DNA from 3 places in the Arthrobacter ginkgonis genome. Region 1 is predicted to be linked to each of the others. Evidence: riboswitches for the same ligand, from Rfam matches in the RefSeq annotation. Region 1 holds a riboswitch; each other region holds the start of a gene.
The links. Region 1 has a riboswitch for S-adenosylmethionine ahead of ABD912_RS18120 (flavin reductase family protein). Riboswitches for the same ligand answer to the same signal wherever they lie in the genome.

Region 1 (5,560 bases):
GAGGGGCTTGTCAGCCGCCGCGATTTCGTAGCCGATATCGATGCCGCCGGCTTGCAGTTCATCGCGGACGGCGCTGGCTTCGGGGATCATCCGCATTTCCAAGACGGACGGGCGGCCTGCAAGCGGCTCCCAGTAGCCGTCGAATCGGGCGAGCGAGACCTGCTGGCTGGGCTTGAAGGCCTTCATCGCGAAGGCGCCGGAGCCGGCGTCGTTGTTTGCCAGCCACTGCTGTGCGTTGTCGTTGCCTTCGTGCTGCTTCACCAGGGCCGAGTCGAGGATGTAGACCATGCTCAAGGCGTTGATGGCGTCCAGGTTGGTCTCGCGCAACTTGATCGTCACGGTGGAGTCGTCCTGGGCGGTGGCGGACTCGACGCCCGCGATGAAAGCGGCGACTCCGGTGCCCACCTTCTTGGCCCGTTCCAGGGTGTAGACGACGTCGTCGGCCGTGAACGGGTTGCCGCTGTGGAAGGTGACGCCGTCCCGCAGTTTCAGGGTCAAGGACTTCGCGTCCTTGGCGATCTCCCACTCGACGGCGAGTTCGGGAGCGAGTTCCCCCTGGGCGTTGAACGTCACCAGGGTGTTGTAGACCGGCGCGTTGTAGAACTCGTTGGTTGCGTTCGAGGCCTGCTGCGGGTCGAGCGTTTCCGCCATCAGGCGTGTACCGATCACCACGGCCTCGTCGCGGGACGGGGCCCCATTCGTCGAAGCAGGGGCGGAGAGACCACAAGATGTCACAAGAAGGCCCGTGCCGACGCAAGCCGCCAGCAGGGATGTCATCCGGAAAGTGGTGCGAGCCATGGGAAACCTTTCAATGTGCCTGCCCTAGGGGCGGGCGAAGCTGATCAGGGAGTGCCGCTCGGTTCGGTGAGTTCGGCCCGGCATCCGATCTCGCAGGAACCAGTCGACCTCAACTGGTATACAGATTTCCATAGAACGTGGTTCATGTCACCTTAATTGGCAAGATTTCTTGGCCAATTTCCACTTTTGGTATGCCCGATGGTGATTTGTCGGTTTTCGGCCTCCAAGGAATGAGGCACCTCGACGGCGCCGGCCGGACGCATTTCCAAGCCCCCGCCGCCCGGGCGCCGGGCACGTCGCCTCCCGGGAGGAAACCACCACATGCGCCCAGCACCATCCCGTTCCACACCCCAGGCATTGACACCCGCACCACGGGTCACAGGATGTGGTGGTCCGTCCCGGCGGGCCCGGGCCGCGGCGGGCCAGACGCTCTGAGCTGGGATGCCCCCCCTCCTGCACTCTGCGCCCACAGCGGGGCATACATCCGTAGGGTTGGGGGCAGCGGAAGGCCGCACCTACGCTTGGTTCAGGGCCCCGAAGTCCTCCGCGGACCTGATCAAGGGCCGTGACGCGATCGCCGAGTGGGCCAAAATGTCCTACGGCTGGATGGGGCGCAGCCCGGACTGCAAGGCGTCCTTCCTGGCCAGTATGTGCCCGGGTCCAACGGCATCGATTCCCTGCAGCGCGTGAAGACCCTCAAGGCCCTGTGGGACGCCACCAACACCGGGTTCGGCTCCCGCCACAAGCACGACGAGCGCTACTACCGGGGCAGCTACGGGGGCGTTCGCCGACCAGTTCATGGGCGAGTGCGACGAGGACTACTGGACCGTCCCGGGCCTGGTCGCAATAAGGACGTGAACATGATCGGCCGATTCAACCTGTAGCAGTTCAATCTCTAGCGGGCACCGCACGACGCCGGCCCCGCCTTGGTGGCGCGGGCCGGCGTCGTGCATGGCTTGGTGAGGATGGCGGAAAGGACGGCCCGGAGGGCGGATACTGCGCGCGCACCGCGGCGCACCTGCCCGAGCGGCGGGTGCTGGTGGACGGGCTGATGCTGCCGCTGGGAATCAGGAGCGAGCACCCCTCCTTCGGCGCTGATCGAGGCCGTCACCGTCAACGGGATCCGGCCCTTCACGGTTTCCTCCGGGCCGCACTGGGTGGACCGAACCAAACGGCTGGCCGCGGCCGGGGCGGACCCGTTCGTCGGCATCTCGCTGCACCTGGCGGGCCGGAGCACCATCGAACAGGGCGCCAACTCGGCGGCGCTGGGACCCAAGGACTTCACGGTCCACGACTCGACGCTGCCCTATGCCCGGCGGTTCAACGGGGAGTCGGCGGCGCCGGTGGACCTGGTGACCGCCTCTTTCGCGGACGCCATGGGGTTCGTCGCCGAACGGTGGGGGCCGCGACGTGCGGCACTTCTCCCGCGTCTTCCGGCAGGCCTGCGGCCGCTCCCCCAACGCCTATCGGCGGGATCTCGCGGCGCGGGCCGGGAACCGGGGCGGCTAGACCAGCGCGTCGCGGCTCTGCAGCCGGCGGAACGCGGAGCCGTGGAAGACCAGCGGGGCGTGGGCGTCGTCGTGCGTGGCGTGGCCGTGCACGCGCAGTAGCACCACGTGGTGGTCCCCGGCCGGGATCTCCTGCTCCACGGAGCAGTCCAGCCACAGGGCGGCGTCGTGCAGGAACAGCGCGCCCTCGTCGGTGGAGTCCAGGGCCAGCCCGGCGAAGCGGTCGCCGGTGCGGGCGGAGATCTGGCGGCAGACGTCCTCGTGGGCCTCGCCGAGGATGGACACGCCGATGCGCGCGTTGCGGCGCACCACCGGCCAGGTGCGGGAGGAGTTCTGAACGGCGAACATCACCAGCGGCGGCTCCAGGGACACGCCCACGGTGAAGGAGGAGGCGACGATGCCCTGGGGCTCGCCGTCGACGATCGCGCACAGCGCCGCGACGCCGGAGGGGAAGCGGGAGAAGGCGGTGCGCAGGGAGTTCGCGGAGAGGTCATCGGTGAGGGCCATGGCTTGATCCTTCGACGTCGGGCGCGCGGGTGGTATGGCGCCCCCCCCACGCGGTACTTGCCGGCCGGTTTTCCGGGCGGCCGAATCATCACCTGGAACACCCCACTACCGAAAGAGGGTTGTCGGCCAACAAGCCAGGGCTTCGCGTTGACGCTCTTGATTCGTCACCAACGCTACGGCGCTGGCGGGCGCCCGGTCAAAGGAACCCGGGCTTCTGTTGCGTACTGCGTCGAAACGGGCTGTCAGAACGCAATTTGAGGAAACGCAAAAGGGCCCCGCCGAAGCGGGACCCTTTCGCCACGCGGCACCCTAGGGCACCGGTGGAATGCTGTTGCCAGACTTACTTCGCGGCGACGACCTGCAGGTCGATGGTCGCGGAGACGTCCTCGTGCAGGCGGACGGTGGCCTGGTGGGCACCGGTCGACTTGATGTGCTCGGTGATTTCCACCTTGCGCTTGTCGATCTTGCCCAGGCCAGCGGCCTCGACAGCCTTGGCGACGTCGTCGGCCTTGACGGTGCCGAACAGGCGGCCCGTGGCGCCAGCCTTGACGGTCAGCTTGACCGGCTTGGCGGACAGGGACGCAGCGAGCTGCTTGGCCTCTTCCAGGGAAGCGACGGCGCGGGCAGCACGGGCGGCCTTGATGGACTCGACCTGCTTCTCGCCACCCTTGCTCCAGGTGATGGCGAAGTTGCGGGGCAGCAGGTAGTTACGTGCGTAACCGTCCTTCACCTCGACGACGTCGCCAGCGGCACCCAGGCCGGTGACTTCATGGGTCAGAATGAGCTTTGCCATGTTGGTTTCCCTTCCTTAGCCGCGGCCAGCGCCGGAGTAAGGCAGCAGGGCAACTTCGCGCGCGTTCTTGATGGCCTGAGCGATCTTGCGCTGCTCCTGGACGGAGACGCCGGTCACGCGACGGGCACGGATCTTTCCGCGGTCGGAGATGAACTTGCGCAGCAGCGCGACGTCCTTGTAGTCGATGACCTTGACGTCAGCGGCCTTCAGGGGGTTGGACTTTGGTTTGGGCTTACGGAGTTCAGCCTTAGCCATCGTGGAGCTCCTTTACTAAGGGGAGCCCGCAGAAGTTCTCTGCGGGATGGTGGATAAGTTGTTTAGAAAGGCGGTTCGTCGGAGCCCGGGTTGCTGCCCCAGCCTCCGCCGTTGTTGCCGGAAGCCGGGGAACCCCACGGGTCCTCGGCCGGGGCGCCCCAGTTGCCACCGGAGTTGGCGCCGGCGTTGCCGCCGCCACCGAAACCACCGGCGTTGGCGCCTGCGTTGCCGCCACCGAAACCGCCGGCGTTGCCGCCGCCGAAGCCACCGTTGCCACCACCGCCGGAGCGCTGGGTGCGGGTGACCTTGGCGGAGGCGTACCGCAGCGACGGGCCGATTTCATCGACCTCGAGCTCGATTACGGTGCGCTTCTCGCCTTCCTTGGTCTCGTAGGAACGCGACTTCAGCCGGCCCTGGGCGATGACTCGCATGCCCTTGGTCAGCGTCTCGGCGACATTTTCGGCAGCCTCGCGCCAGACCGACGCGCGAAGGAACAGCGTTTCGCCGTCCTTCCAGTCGTTGCTCTGACGGTCAAAGGTCCGCGGGGTCGAGGCAATGGTGAAGTTCGCCACTGCGGACCCGGACGGGGTGAAACGAAGTTCCGGGTCACCGGTGAGATTACCGATAACCGTGATGACGGTCTCGCCTGCCATCGTGCCTCCTGTCGTCTTGTTCTACGAGGGAAACCGCAGAATTACTCTGCGGAAACCTTCTGGTCCTCCGGGCGGATGATCTTGGTGCGCAGGATGGTCTCGTTCAGAGACAGCTGGCGGTCAAGCTCCGCGGAGGTGGCCGGGGTTGCGGTGAAGTTAACCACCACGTAGATGGCCTCGTTCTTCTTCTTGATGTCGTAGGCCAAGCGGCGACGGCCCCAGACATCTACGTTGTCAATGGTTCCGCCATCGTTGCGGACGACGTCCAGGAACTTGGCAAGGGTCGGTTCAACGGTACGCTCGTCGACCTCGGGGTCGATCAGCACCATCAGTTCATAAGCACGCATGTGAACCCACCTCCTTCGGGCTAAGCGGTCACGGGATATCCGTAACAGGAGGTTCTTTGCGTTGTGTTCCCGCCTTCGTCCGGTTGCGAACACGGCGGAAACAGCCTGACCCATCCTACCGGATACCCGCTCCCCACCCTAAACGCGCCGGTGGGCGCGCGGTCCCGCCCGCCGGCCGGCAGTGCGCGGATGCGGGCCGCGCCGGGGTTGTGGACGGCGGGATGTCACCAGTCCAGCCCGTCGGCCCGCAGGGCCGCACCGAGCCGGTCCCCGAACGCCGGCGCCAGGGTGCGCATGTACGTGTCGGTGACGTGGTGGTGGTCCCGGTAGACCAGGACGTTGCCGACCACCGCCGGGCAGAAACCGTCGGCGCAGAACCTGTCCCGGAAGTCCAGCACGTCCACCCGGGGCTCCAGCCTGGCGGCCTGCCGGGTGGCGTCCGCGCGCTCGAAGGCCGCGCCTTCCGGGGCGCCGCACGGGCGCGGGGCCGGCGCATGCTCCACGACGCAGTCCGGGGTGGGGACCCGGTGCCCGGGCCGCGGGGTGTCCACGATCGGGTACACCTGGATCCCCGCGTCCTCCAGCCGTTCCCAGTAGGCGGCGAACCCCTCCGCCGCGGATCCGGCGAATTCGGCTCCGGCCCAGTAGGAGGTCACCACCGCGTCGATGTCCCCGCGCTCCAGGATCCGTTCCAGGGTC
Region 2 (5,560 bases), on a different contig from region 1:
ACCGCGTCCGGGCAGAGAAGGTGGCCGAGATCGCGGCGCAGGTGCCCGCGGACATCGCCGCGGACGGGAAGCTGACCGTTGCCCTCAGCCCGTTCGCCGCCCCGCTGGCCGTCTACGCCACGGATGACAAGACCGTGGTCGGCAACGAGGCGGACGTCGCCCAGCTGGTCGCCGACAAGCTGGGACTGGAACTGGACCTGCAGGTCACGTCCTGGGAGAACTGGCCGCTGAAGACGCAGTCCGGAGACTTCGAGGCCGTGATCTCCAATGTCGGCATCAACGGCGAGCGTGTGAAGCTCTTCGACTTCGCCCCCTACCGCGCCGCGTTCATGGCCTTCGAGGCCCGCACCGATTCGGACATCACCGTCAACGGCTCCGCCGACATCTCCGGCAAGAAGGTCGCCGTGGGGTCCGGAACCAATCAGGAAAAGATCCTCCTGGCCTGGAACAAGGAACTCGAGGACGCGGGCAAGGCCCCGGCCGAGCTGCAGTACTACGGCACCGACGCAGACACCATCCTGGCGCTGTCCTCCGGCCGGCTGGACCTGAACCTTTCCCCGTACCCGAGCGCGACCTACCGCGAGAACACCCGCGACGACCTGAAGATCGTCGGCAAGGTCAACGCCGGCTGGCCGTCCGAAACCCTGGTCGCCGCCACCACGCTGCGCGGCAACGGGCTGGCCGAACCGATCGCGGCCGCCGTCAACTCCGCGATCGAGGACGGCTCCTACGAGCAGGTCCTTGAGCGCTGGGGCCTGGCCGAGGAGGCCATCCCGGAGTCCTCCGTGGTCAACGCCGAGAACTTCGGCAAGTAGGGGCCGGACGTGAAGTTCCAGGTCCTGGACATCATCCCGCACCTGAACAACCCGGTGACGGGGGAGGGCGTCTCCACCGCCGAACGCCTGGAGCAGGTCCTGGAGACCGCGCGCCGGGCGGAGGAGCTCGGATACGACTCCTTCTCCATCGGGGAGCGGCACGCCGGGGAGTTCATCTCCTCCTCGCCGACCACGGTCCTGGCCGCCATCGCCGCGACCACCAGCACCATCCGCCTGCACACCGGGGTCACGGTCCTCTCCGTCCTGGACCCGGTACGCGTCGCCGAGGACTACGCGACCATCGACCAGCTCTCGCGCGGCCGGCTGGAACTGGGCATCGGCAAGGGCAACGAGGTGCTGCAGTACCCCCTGTTCGGGTTGGACCTGGCCGACCAGTGGGACCTGCTGGCGGAGAAGTACGCGCTGCTGCGCCGGCTGTGGCGGGAGGAGGGCGTCACCTGGGAGGGCCGGTTCCGGCCGGCACTGGTGGAGCCGACGACGACGACGCCGCGGCCGTACGCGGGCGCGCCGCGCGTGTGGCACGGCTCGGCGACCTCCCTGGCCTCCGCGGCGCTGGCCGGCGACTGGGGCGATCCGCTGTTCACCGCCAACGCCATCCAGCCCCGCGAGAACTACAAGGTGCTGATCGACCACTACGCCGAACGGTACGACGCCGCCGGCCACGACCCCGCCCACCGGTACATCGCTTCCGGCGCCGGGGCGGGCGGCATCTTCCTCGCGGACACCACGGCCGAGGCCAAGCGGCAGTTCGGCCCCGTCTACGAGGCCCTGACCGCCGGCCGCGACGTGCCCGGCAACAACTCCCCGTTCCGCAGCATCGACCATGCCGTCGCCGAGGGACCGTCCCTGGTCGGCAGCCCGGAGGACGTGGCCGCGAAGATCCTGGAGTACCACGCGCTGTACGGGCACGCGCTCCAGGCGATCTCGCTGCCCACCACGCTGCCGTTCGGCCAGCAGCTGGAGGTCCTCGAACGCTTCGCCGCCGAGGTCATCCCGGCGGTCCGGGCCGCGGCACCGACCACCCTGTGGGAGGCGGAGGACCCCTTCGCCGCCCGAGTCCACGGGGTGCCCGCCGCCCTGGCCGCCACCCGCTAGCCCCGCTTGCCTGCCCGCACCACCCACCACCTGCCACCCCATCGAAAGGCATCCCCATGACATCCCCTCTCCGTTCCGCCCTGCCCGCCGCCGTGCTGGTCTCCGTCCTGGGGACCGCCGTCCTCGCCGGCTGCGCCGACCCCGGAGCCTCCGCCGCCACCAACCCGGCGTCGGATGTCAAGGCCTTCGACCTCTCCCCGGACCAGCAGCGCTACGCCTCGGACAAGTCGGCCGAGGCCGCGGCGCTGGTCCCGGAATCGGTGTCCGCGGACGGGAAGCTGACCGTCGCGGTGAGCCCGTGGGCCGCCCCGTTGGCCGTGTACGCCACGGACAACAAGACGCCCGTGGGCAACGAGGTCGACATCGCCCATGCGCTCGCCGACTCGCTGGGCCTGGAGGCAGAGATCGTCGACGTCGCGTGGGCCGACTGGCCGCTGGGCGTGGAGTCCGGCAAGTATGAGGCCGTCCTGTCCAACGTCACCGTGACCAAGGAACGCAAGGACAAGTTCGACTTCGCCAGCTACCGCGAAGACAAGCTGGGCTTCTACGTCAAGAGCGATTCGGCGATCACCGGCCTGGAGAAGGCGGAGGACGTCGCCGGGCTGCGCATCATCGTCGGCTCCGGGACCAACCAGGAGAAGATCCTGCTGGACTGGGACGCGGAGAACAAGAAGAACGGCCTGAAGCCGATCGAGTTCCAGTACTACGACGACGACTCCGCCTCCTCGCTGGCGCTGCAGTCCGGACGGGCCGACGCGACCTTCGGGCCGAACGCGACCTCCGCGTACAAGGCCGCGCAGGACGGCAAGAGCAAGCAGGTGGGCCTCATCGCCGGCGGGTGGCCGGAGAAGGCCAACATCGCCGTGACGGTGAAGAAGGGCTCCGGCCTGGCCGAAGCCGCACAGGCCGGCATCAACCACCTCATCGAAAACGGCACCTACGCCAGCGTCCTCGAGCGCTGGGGCCTGGCCGACGAAGGGATCGCCGAGTCCGAGCTGAACCCCCCGGGGCTGGGCGACTAGCCCTCCCCGAGAAGGGGCCGGGGGCTGGTCCTGGCCGGGACGATCCGGTTTCGCCAAGGCTTCCTGCTCCCGGTACGCGTTTCACCAAAGGACGATGTCGGGTTTGGGCGCCAAACCCGACATCGTCCTTTGGTGAAACGCAGAAGGGGCACACGGTCCTTTGGCCAAACGCAATAAGGGGCAGACGCGAAACATGTCGTCCCGAGACGCCGCACGGCGCGTTTTCGGCTCCCGAACCGGGGCTGGGAGCGCGCCGCGCGGCGTTTTCGGCGTCATGTTTCGTCATAAAAGGCTCCATGACAGTTTCGGCGCGGAGCGCTTGCACGGGGCACCGATTCCGGTTTTAGATAGTCGAACCAAACCATCAAGAGCGGCCGAGAGATCTGGATCGATGACGCCGCAGCAACCATCCGATGGCACCCCTCGCGGGTCCTTCGGAACGGTGCTACCGCCAGAAGCGATGGAGACGCATCAGCGAAACCACCTCGAGGCCTCGGCGTGCCGCGGCTCGGGATTTCGGCTGATTTTCCGGGCTTGCTAGCCGATGCGCTCCCTCGTTCAAACCGACGAGGAGAGTCATGGCACCACCCCCCACCACGGCGGCACCGCCGTCGTTGTCCTACGAGTTGTATCCGCCGGTGCACCGTGACGCCAGCGACTCGGTGCTGGAAACCGTGGCCGCGCTGGAGGCCTCCCGGCCCGACTACGTGTCCGTCACCTACAACGGCACCCCGGAGCGCCGGAGGGCCTCCGTGGAACTGATCCGGCACCTGACCGAGAACACCAGGTTGCGCCCGCTGGCCCATCTGTGCTGCGTGGGGGAGACCCGCGAAAGCCTGGACCTGCTGGTCCGCTACTTCCTGTCCCTGGGCGTGCGCGGGGTGCTGGCCCTGCGCGGTGACCTGCCCCAGGATCCGGAGGCGTTCCGTGGCGAACTGCCGTTCGCCCGCTACCTCGTGGAGCTGATCCGCGACGTGGAGCGGCGGCACAGCGCAGCGCTGGCCGGCGGACGGCTGGCGGTCGGCGTCGCGGCCTACGCGCACCGCCACCCGGAATCGCCGAGCTTCCAGCACGACGTCGAGGTGCTGCTCTCCAAGGAGCGTTCCGGCGCGAACTTCGCGATCACCCAGGTCTACTTCCAGGCCGGCGACTACGAGCGGCTGGTCGAGGCGGCCCGCAAGGCCGGAGTCACGATCCCGATCATCCCGGGCATCATCCCGGTCTCCAGCGTGGCACGGCTGCGCCGGCTCTCCGTCCTCACCGGGCTTCCGGCCGAGCGCGAGCTGCTGCACCGCCTGGAAACGGCCTCCAGCGACGCCGAACGCCACCGCATCGGCGTGGACCACGCGGCCGGCCTGGGGCGCGCCGCCCTGGCCGCCGGGGCGCCGGGCCTGCACCTGTACACCTTCAACGACCACCGCGGCTCGCTCGACGTGATCGAAGCCGTGGGCCTGCCCGGCACCCGCGCGGTGCCGCTGGACACCGGCCAGCTGGACCTCCAGCCGGCCGACAGACCGCTCAGTGCCGCCCGATGAGTGCCGCCGTATGAGCACCGCCGGCCCCGACAACCACCAAGACCACCCGAACCACCAAAACAACCCCCACCCCGCTGAGAACCCCCAGCACACCGAGAAGCAGGAGCACACCGTGACCACCGCCAACACCTTCCCCGCCGCCACCATCCTCGGCTACCCCCGCCTGGGCCCGAACCGCGAACTCAAGCGGGCCGTGGAATCCCACTGGGCCGGCACCCTCGACGAGGACGGCCTGGAAAGCGTCGCCGCAACCCTGCAGGACGCGACCGTCGCCCGCCTGGAGCAGCTGGGCCTGAACCGCGCCGACTCCTCGATCCCGGCCGACTTCGCCCTCTACGACCAGGTGCTTGATGCCACCGCCGCCCTCGGCGCGCTCCCGGCCCGCTTCGCCGACCTCGCCGTCGAGGACGGGGCCGTGGACCTGGCCGGCTACTTCACGCTGGCCCGCGGCGACGGGCAGCGCCCGCCGCTGGAGCTGACCAAGTGGTTCGACACCAACTACCACTACCTGGTCCCGGAGATCGGCCCGGACACCCCGCTGCGGGCCGTCGCGCACCGCCTGGCCGGCATCGTCCGCCGCCACCGCGCCGCCGGCTCCACGCTGCGCCCGGTCCTCGTGGGCCCGATCACCTACCTGCTGCTGGCCAAGCCGGAGGACGGCGCGCCGGAAGGCTTCGACCCGCTCTCCCGCATCGACGACGCCGTGGCCGCCTACCAGGGCATCCTCGCCCAGCTCGCCGCGGCCGGCGCCGAGTGGGTCCAGCTCGACGAGCCCGCGCTGGCGACCGACCGCGGGGCCGCGCTGATCGCCCCGGGCGGCGTCGCCGAGCGCGTTTACCTCGAACTGGCCAACGCCCCGGTCGTCTCCGCGAACGACGCCGGGACCCCGGCCGCCGCCGGCACCCGCCCCGCGCTGCTGGTCACCACCGGCTATGGCACCGCCGGATCGCTTCAGGCCCCCGGCGAGGCCCTGCAGACGCTGGCCTCCACCGGCATCGAGGCCGTCCACGCCGATCTGGTCCGCGGCCGCCGCCCGCTCGCCCCGGCCCTGGCCGCGATCGCGAAGACCGGC
Region 3 (5,560 bases), on a different contig from region 1:
TCAACGTCTGGCGCGCGTTCCTGCGCCTGGATCCGGAACTGCCGCTGGAACTGCTGCCCGCGGGCTGGCGCCGCACCGAGGCGCAGGCGCTGTTTGCCCGGATCTATGACGGCCTGGCCCCGACGGCCGTCGCCCACGTCCGGGACACGGTGGCCCGCCACTCCCCCGCGCACGTCGACTTCGTGGCCGGGCACATGCTCCGTACCCGCCTCTGGGCCTCCTGAAGCGGCCGAATCACCGCCGAACCAAAAAGGATCGCGGCCGGGGTTGGCCGCGATCCTTTCGTTGGGGCGCCCCCAGTGGCGCCTCAAGCGGGGCCCGTCAGGACAGCGCCCCAGGACAGTGCATCAAGACAGCGGGCAGCCCACCGAACCGCCGAAGGCGTCGATCTGCCCGCCCAATTCCCGCTCCTGCGCCGGGCTCAGCGCGCGGTTTCCGGGAACCTTCTCCGCCACCGAGCCCAAGGCGCCGCAGGCCTGCTTGAGCCGGCCTGCGTTCAGGTGCTTGGCGGCGTTGCGCAGGCCGTTGGCCAGGTCGGGTGCCCGGCCGGCGGCCAGGTCATCGGCATACAGGCTCAGGTAGCTGTGGCGGTTGGTGAAGTCCCAGGTGCGCAGCGGCGCGGCGTCGGAGTGCTCGATGAAGTTCGCCGGGGCCGGACCCACCCCAACCCCTTCCACGGTGGCGGCCCGCTCGTTCAGCGCCGCGGCCGAGGTCGCGGGCCACACGCCGGTGCCGATCCTGGACTCCAGGGTCGCGAACGCCGCCAGGTACTCGCGGAAGGTCTGGGTGCTGTGGCCGGCGCGGCCGATGAAGGCGGTGCGCAGTTGGGCGGAGCTCCCGGCCGCGGCGAAGGTCTGGACGTAGGCGGCATCCAACGGCACCGCGTCCGCGCCGTCGCCGATGGTCTTGATGCTGAGCACCGGCCGCTGGCCGGTGTCCCCGGTGAAGGTGCCCTTCTCGTCCAGGGTGCCGATCGCCGCCGCGTCCGCGGAGTAGCGCGGGGCCCCCGCCAGCCTCGCGAGGTCGTCCTCGACGTCGAGGCCCGCCTTGTCATACCAGTAGCGGACCCGCTCGATCGCCCCGGAATCCTCCAGCAGTGCGGCGTAATCGACGCCGTGGTTCCACACCACCGGGCCCCCGGCCATGTCCTCGATCTCCTTGTGGACGAACTGCGGGTTCGCCCAGGCGAAGCTGTCGGCGATGCGCTGCGCCTGATCCTCGAAGTCGTTCGCGCCGGGCGCCTCCGCACCGGAGGGCCACGCGGTGGCCTGCTCCAGCGCGCTGGCCAGCATCAGCCGGGCCGTGCCGGCGTCGTCCCCGCGGGCCTTCTCCACCAAGGCGGCGAGGGCGACGTCCTGCTGGTAGTCGGGGCCGTAGCTCGCCCCGGCGGGAATGTCGGGGAGGTTGTTGATGGCCAGCGGGGCCGCGGGGTCCACCAGCGTCTTCAGGGCCCACACCGCGTCGGCCTTGCTCAGCCAGGAACCGAGCACCCCCGCTCCGCCGCCGGCGAAGGCCAGCGCCCCGTCGAAAACGTCGGGGCGATGCTCGACGGACATGCGGGCCACGAAGCCACCCCGCGAGGCCCCGACGGCAATCGTCCTGGCGGGCTCCTCCGTTCCGGCCTCCATGAGTTCGCCGCGGGTGGCCACGAGGTCGTCCACGTACTTCTTGATCTCGTAGGCCGTCTGGTTCTGGGTGCGCTGAATGCCGCCGATGCCGTAGCCGTGGGAGAGGAACCACTCCCGCTTTTCCCCGGTCCACCGGTTGAAGTCCAGGTCCAGCACCAGGGTGCCGTTCCAGTCCTCCGGGGTCACCGCCTCATACACCACCTCGCCGGGCTCGTCCTGATGGAAAACCCCCTTGACCTGATGGGCTTCATCCTCGGCGGCCACGGCGGGTGCTGGCACCAGGGCCAGCGGCGTTGCCGCGAGGGCGACGGCGGCGGCGAGCGCGCGCAAGCGTGTAGGGCGTGGACGGTTCTTCATTGAATGCCTCCAACTCGTTTCCGGGCGGGGAGGAATGCGCCGCGGAAGGATTCCCAGCACAAAAGGACCTCACCGCGAAAAGATCGTCAGTGCGGAAGGAATGGCTTCGGCGCGGAAAGATTCGCGGCGGGCGGCAAGGGCGCCGACTTGGAGCCGCCCCTTGCCGGCCCGCCGTGAACCGCGCACCCCGCACGTTGAGTATCTTCAAATTTGAGACGATCGTCAATGCTTTTTAATACATGCCCGTCCCGGGATGGCCACGAAAAAGCCGGCGGTCCCGGCCTGTGGAGGGGCAGGAACCGCCGGCTATCGAGGGCTGCCTACTGTCTTGGCATGAGCGCGCGCGGGCGGACGTCCCGGCCCCGGGCGTCCCAGTCCAGTTCCAGGACCTGGCCGTTCTCCACGTGCGGGTGGCTGCCGCCGAGCACCGCATTCAGCGTCAGGCGGATGATCGTGCCGTGGGCGACCACCACGATCCGCCGTCCGGGGTACTCGGCCGCCAGGCGGTCAATGGCGCCCACTCCGCGCGCCGCCACGGAGGCCTCTGGTTCCCCCGTGGCCAGCAGGGCGTCGATCTGGGGCCGGGGAAGCCCCTGCACAATGCGGCCCTCACCCGCGCCGTAGTTCCGCTCCACCAGATCGGGCAGCCGGAGGGACGGCTGAAGCCCGATCAGCGCTCCGATGATGTCCGCGCTCTCGGCGGCGCGATGGAGCGTCGAGGAGACCAGCAGGTCCCACCGTCCGCGTCCCAGCGCCAGGCCGGCTTCCCGCGCCTGTCCCCGGCCGGCGTCGTTCAGCGGGATGTCCCTGCTGCCCTGCAACCGCCCTTGGGCGTTCCAGTCCGTTTCCCCGTGCCTGACAAAAGCGATCCGTGCCTGCATGCGCCCAAGTCTAGGCGGCGAGGGACCCGCGCCGAGCGGAGCGAGGTGTGGGAGCCACCTGGACGCTATGAGCCGAGGGCCCCGATCCGAGCGCCAGCGAGGATTGGGAGGCTCATGGACGCTAGGCGGCGAGGGACCCGCGCCGAGCGGAGCGAGGTGTGGGAGCAGTCTGAACGATAACGGGGGACCGCCGCCGGATCTTCGGTCAGATCGCGGCCACGCGCAACGGTGGTCAACATTCTTTGATCGGGGGGCCGGTTTTTGGGAGGATGGTTCGGTCCATCCCGAGTGGCTGAGAGATCTGGCTCCCTGACGCCGCAGCAACCTTCCGGACGCCGCCGGAAAGGTGCTACCGCCAGAAACGATGGGGAAGGCGCGAGCTTTTCTTCGGCCGTGGTGGCGCCGGATCCCCCGGTGCCGTGGGCCGCCGTTGTCCGCCGCAACGGCACCGGAATCAACATCGACCTACCTCCCCGCCACCAACCTTGAAGGAGCCCCCGCCTCATGGCAGAACACCAGTTCGGCTTCCGCACGCGCGCCCTCCACGCCGGGGGCACCCCCGACGCCGAACACGGCGCCCGCGCGGTCCCGATCTACCAGACCTCGTCGTTCGTCTTCAAGGACACTGACGACGCCGCCAACCTGTTCGCCCTGCAGAAGTACGGCAACATCTACTCGCGCATCGGCAACCCCACCGTGGCGGCCTTCGAGGAGCGCATCGCCTCCCTGGAGGGCGGCATCGGCGCCGTCGCCACCGCTTCCGGCATGGCCGCGGAGTTCCTCGTGTTCGCCGCGCTGGCTGGGGCCGGGGACCACATCGTCGCCTCCTCCAAGCTGTACGGAGGAACCATCACGCAGCTGGACGTGACGCTGCGCCGCTTCGGCGTCGACACCACCTTCATCGACTCGACGGACCCGGCCGACTACAAGGCCGCGATCCGCGAGAACACGAAGGCCGTGTACACCGAGATCGTGGCCAACCCCTCCGGCGACGTCGCCGATCTCCGGGGCCTGGCCGCCGTCGCGAACGAGGCCGGCGTTCCGCTGGTCGTGGACTCCACTCTGACCCCGCCATACCTGATCCGCCCGATCGAGCACGGGGCGGACATCGTCATCCACTCCGCCACCAAGTTCCTCGGCGGCCACGGCACCACCCTGGGCGGCGTCATCGTTGAATCCGGCACCTTCAACTGGGGCAACGGCAAGTTCCCGCAGATGACCGAGCCGGTGCCCAGCTACGGCAACGTCTCTTGGTGGGGCAACTTCGGCGAGTACGGCTTCCTGACCAAGCTGCGCTCGGAGCAGCTGCGCGACATCGGCCCGTCGCTGCCGGCGCAGTCCGCGTTCCAGCTGCTGATCGGCGTCGAGACCCTGCCCCAGCGCATGGACGCCCACCTGGACAACGCCCAGAAGGTCGCCGAATGGCTGGACCAGGACGAGCGCGTCACCTACGTGAACTTCGCCGGCCTGCCCACGCACCCGCACCACGAGCGCGCCAAGGAGCTGCTCCCGCTGGGCGTCGGCTCCGTGTTCAGCTTCGGCGTCAAGGGCGGCCGCGCCGCCGGCGCCAAGTTCATCGAGGCGCTGCAGCTGGCCAGCCACCTGGCCAACATCGGCGACGCCCGCACGCTGGTCCTGCACCCGGCGTCCACCACCCACCAGCAGCTCACGGCCGACCAACTGGTCGCCGGCGGCGTTCCGGAGGACCTGATCCGCCTCTCCGTGGGCCTGGAGGACCTCGAGGACATCCTGTGGGACCTGGACCAGGCGCTCACCGCCTCCCAGCAGGCCGGCGCCGAGCACGGCCCCAGCCGAGACCACGAGGACCACGTCTTCAGCACCACCGAATTCGCGGCGCCGACCTACGACGGCGAGGCCTGCACCATCCCCGCGGCCCGCGCCAAGGTGACGGAGCCGGGCACCCGGGTGGTCGAATCCGTTGAGGAATCCATTGCAGCCGAGGAAGGGGCCTCCAAGTGACCGCCACCGCAGAGCGCACCTGGGTGGGCCCGTCGGCCCCCGAACGCCTGGACATCCTGCGCAACACCACCTCGATCGCGATCGTGGGCGCCTCGGACAAGCCGTCCCGCGCGTCCTACTTCGTGGCGACCTACCTGCTCTCCTCCACCCGGTTCAAGGTCTACTTCGTGAACCCCGTGGTGGACACGATCCTGGGCCAGCCGGTCTACAAGTCCCTGGCGGACCTGCCGGAGGTGCCGGACTTGGTCGAGGTCTTCCGCAAGCACGACGACCTGCCCGGCGTCCTGGACGAGGCCATCGCGGTGGGCTCCAAGACCATCTGGCTGCAGCTGGGCTCCTGGCACGAGGGCGTCGCCGAGAAGGGCGAGGCCGCGGGCCTGAACGTGGTCATGGACCGCTGCGTGAAGATCGAGCACGCACGCTTCCACGGCGGCCTGCACCTGGCCGGCTTCAACACCGGCGTGATCAGCTCCAAGCGCCAGCTCCACTAACTGGCCCGGCGGCCCATCCGCCGACATCACCACCGCGGGAGGCGGGCCGGGCACCCGGCCCGCCTCCCGCCGTCGTACGCGGGCCGATTGCATGCCGTTGCGTCGCCTGCATGGCGACGCGTCGCCATGCAGGCGACGCTTGGGCATGCGTACGACGGCGGCCCCCACACCTCGCCGCCTAGACTGGGGCGCATGCGCGAGATCACCCGCCCTGTTCCGCTGT

Region 2: another riboswitch for S-adenosylmethionine. It lies ahead of ABD912_RS06465 (methylenetetrahydrofolate reductase); the one in region 1 lies ahead of ABD912_RS18120 (flavin reductase family protein).
Region 3: another riboswitch for S-adenosylmethionine. It lies ahead of ABD912_RS02015 (O-acetylhomoserine aminocarboxypropyltransferase/cysteine synthase family protein); the one in region 1 lies ahead of ABD912_RS18120 (flavin reductase family protein).

Annotation. Positions count from the first base shown of each region.
Region 1 covers NZ_BAABEO010000024.1:70,243-75,802, reverse strand. The annotation lists gene ABD912_RS18130 (ABC transporter substrate-binding protein) at 1-672, opposite strand, end outside; gene ABD912_RS23595 (4-hydroxyphenylacetate 3-hydroxylase N-terminal domain-containing protein) at 1,240-1,488, shown strand; gene ABD912_RS18125 (4-hydroxyphenylacetate 3-hydroxylase C-terminal domain-containing protein) at 1,449-1,682, shown strand; gene ABD912_RS23590 (helix-turn-helix transcriptional regulator) at 2,209-2,307, shown strand; gene ABD912_RS18120 (flavin reductase family protein) at 2,304-2,813, opposite strand; SAM riboswitch class IV at 2,862-2,975, opposite strand; gene rplI (50S ribosomal protein L9) at 3,154-3,606, opposite strand; gene rpsR (30S ribosomal protein S18) at 3,622-3,861, opposite strand; gene ABD912_RS18105 (single-stranded DNA-binding protein) at 3,924-4,514, opposite strand; gene rpsF (30S ribosomal protein S6) at 4,556-4,861, opposite strand; gene ABD912_RS18095 (acyltransferase family protein) at 5,086-5,560, opposite strand, start outside.
Region 2 covers NZ_BAABEO010000008.1:840,658-846,217, reverse strand. The annotation lists gene ABD912_RS06480 (ABC transporter substrate-binding protein) at 1-815, shown strand, start outside; gene ABD912_RS06475 (LLM class flavin-dependent oxidoreductase) at 825-1,931, shown strand; gene ABD912_RS06470 (ABC transporter substrate-binding protein) at 1,988-2,953, shown strand; SAM riboswitch class I at 3,312-3,420, shown strand; gene ABD912_RS06465 (methylenetetrahydrofolate reductase) at 3,532-4,488, shown strand; gene metE (5-methyltetrahydropteroyltriglutamate--homocysteine S-methyltransferase) at 4,499-5,560, shown strand, end outside.
Region 3 covers NZ_BAABEO010000006.1:102,424-107,983, reverse strand. The annotation lists gene ABD912_RS02030 (PaaX family transcriptional regulator) at 1-224, shown strand, start outside; gene ABD912_RS02025 (prolyl oligopeptidase family serine peptidase) at 348-1,985, opposite strand; gene ABD912_RS02020 (histidine phosphatase family protein) at 2,306-2,866, opposite strand; SAM riboswitch class I at 3,143-3,237, shown strand; gene ABD912_RS02015 (O-acetylhomoserine aminocarboxypropyltransferase/cysteine synthase family protein) at 3,371-4,846, shown strand; gene ABD912_RS02010 (CoA-binding protein) at 4,843-5,337, shown strand; gene ABD912_RS02005 (DUF2804 domain-containing protein) at 5,530-5,560, shown strand, end outside.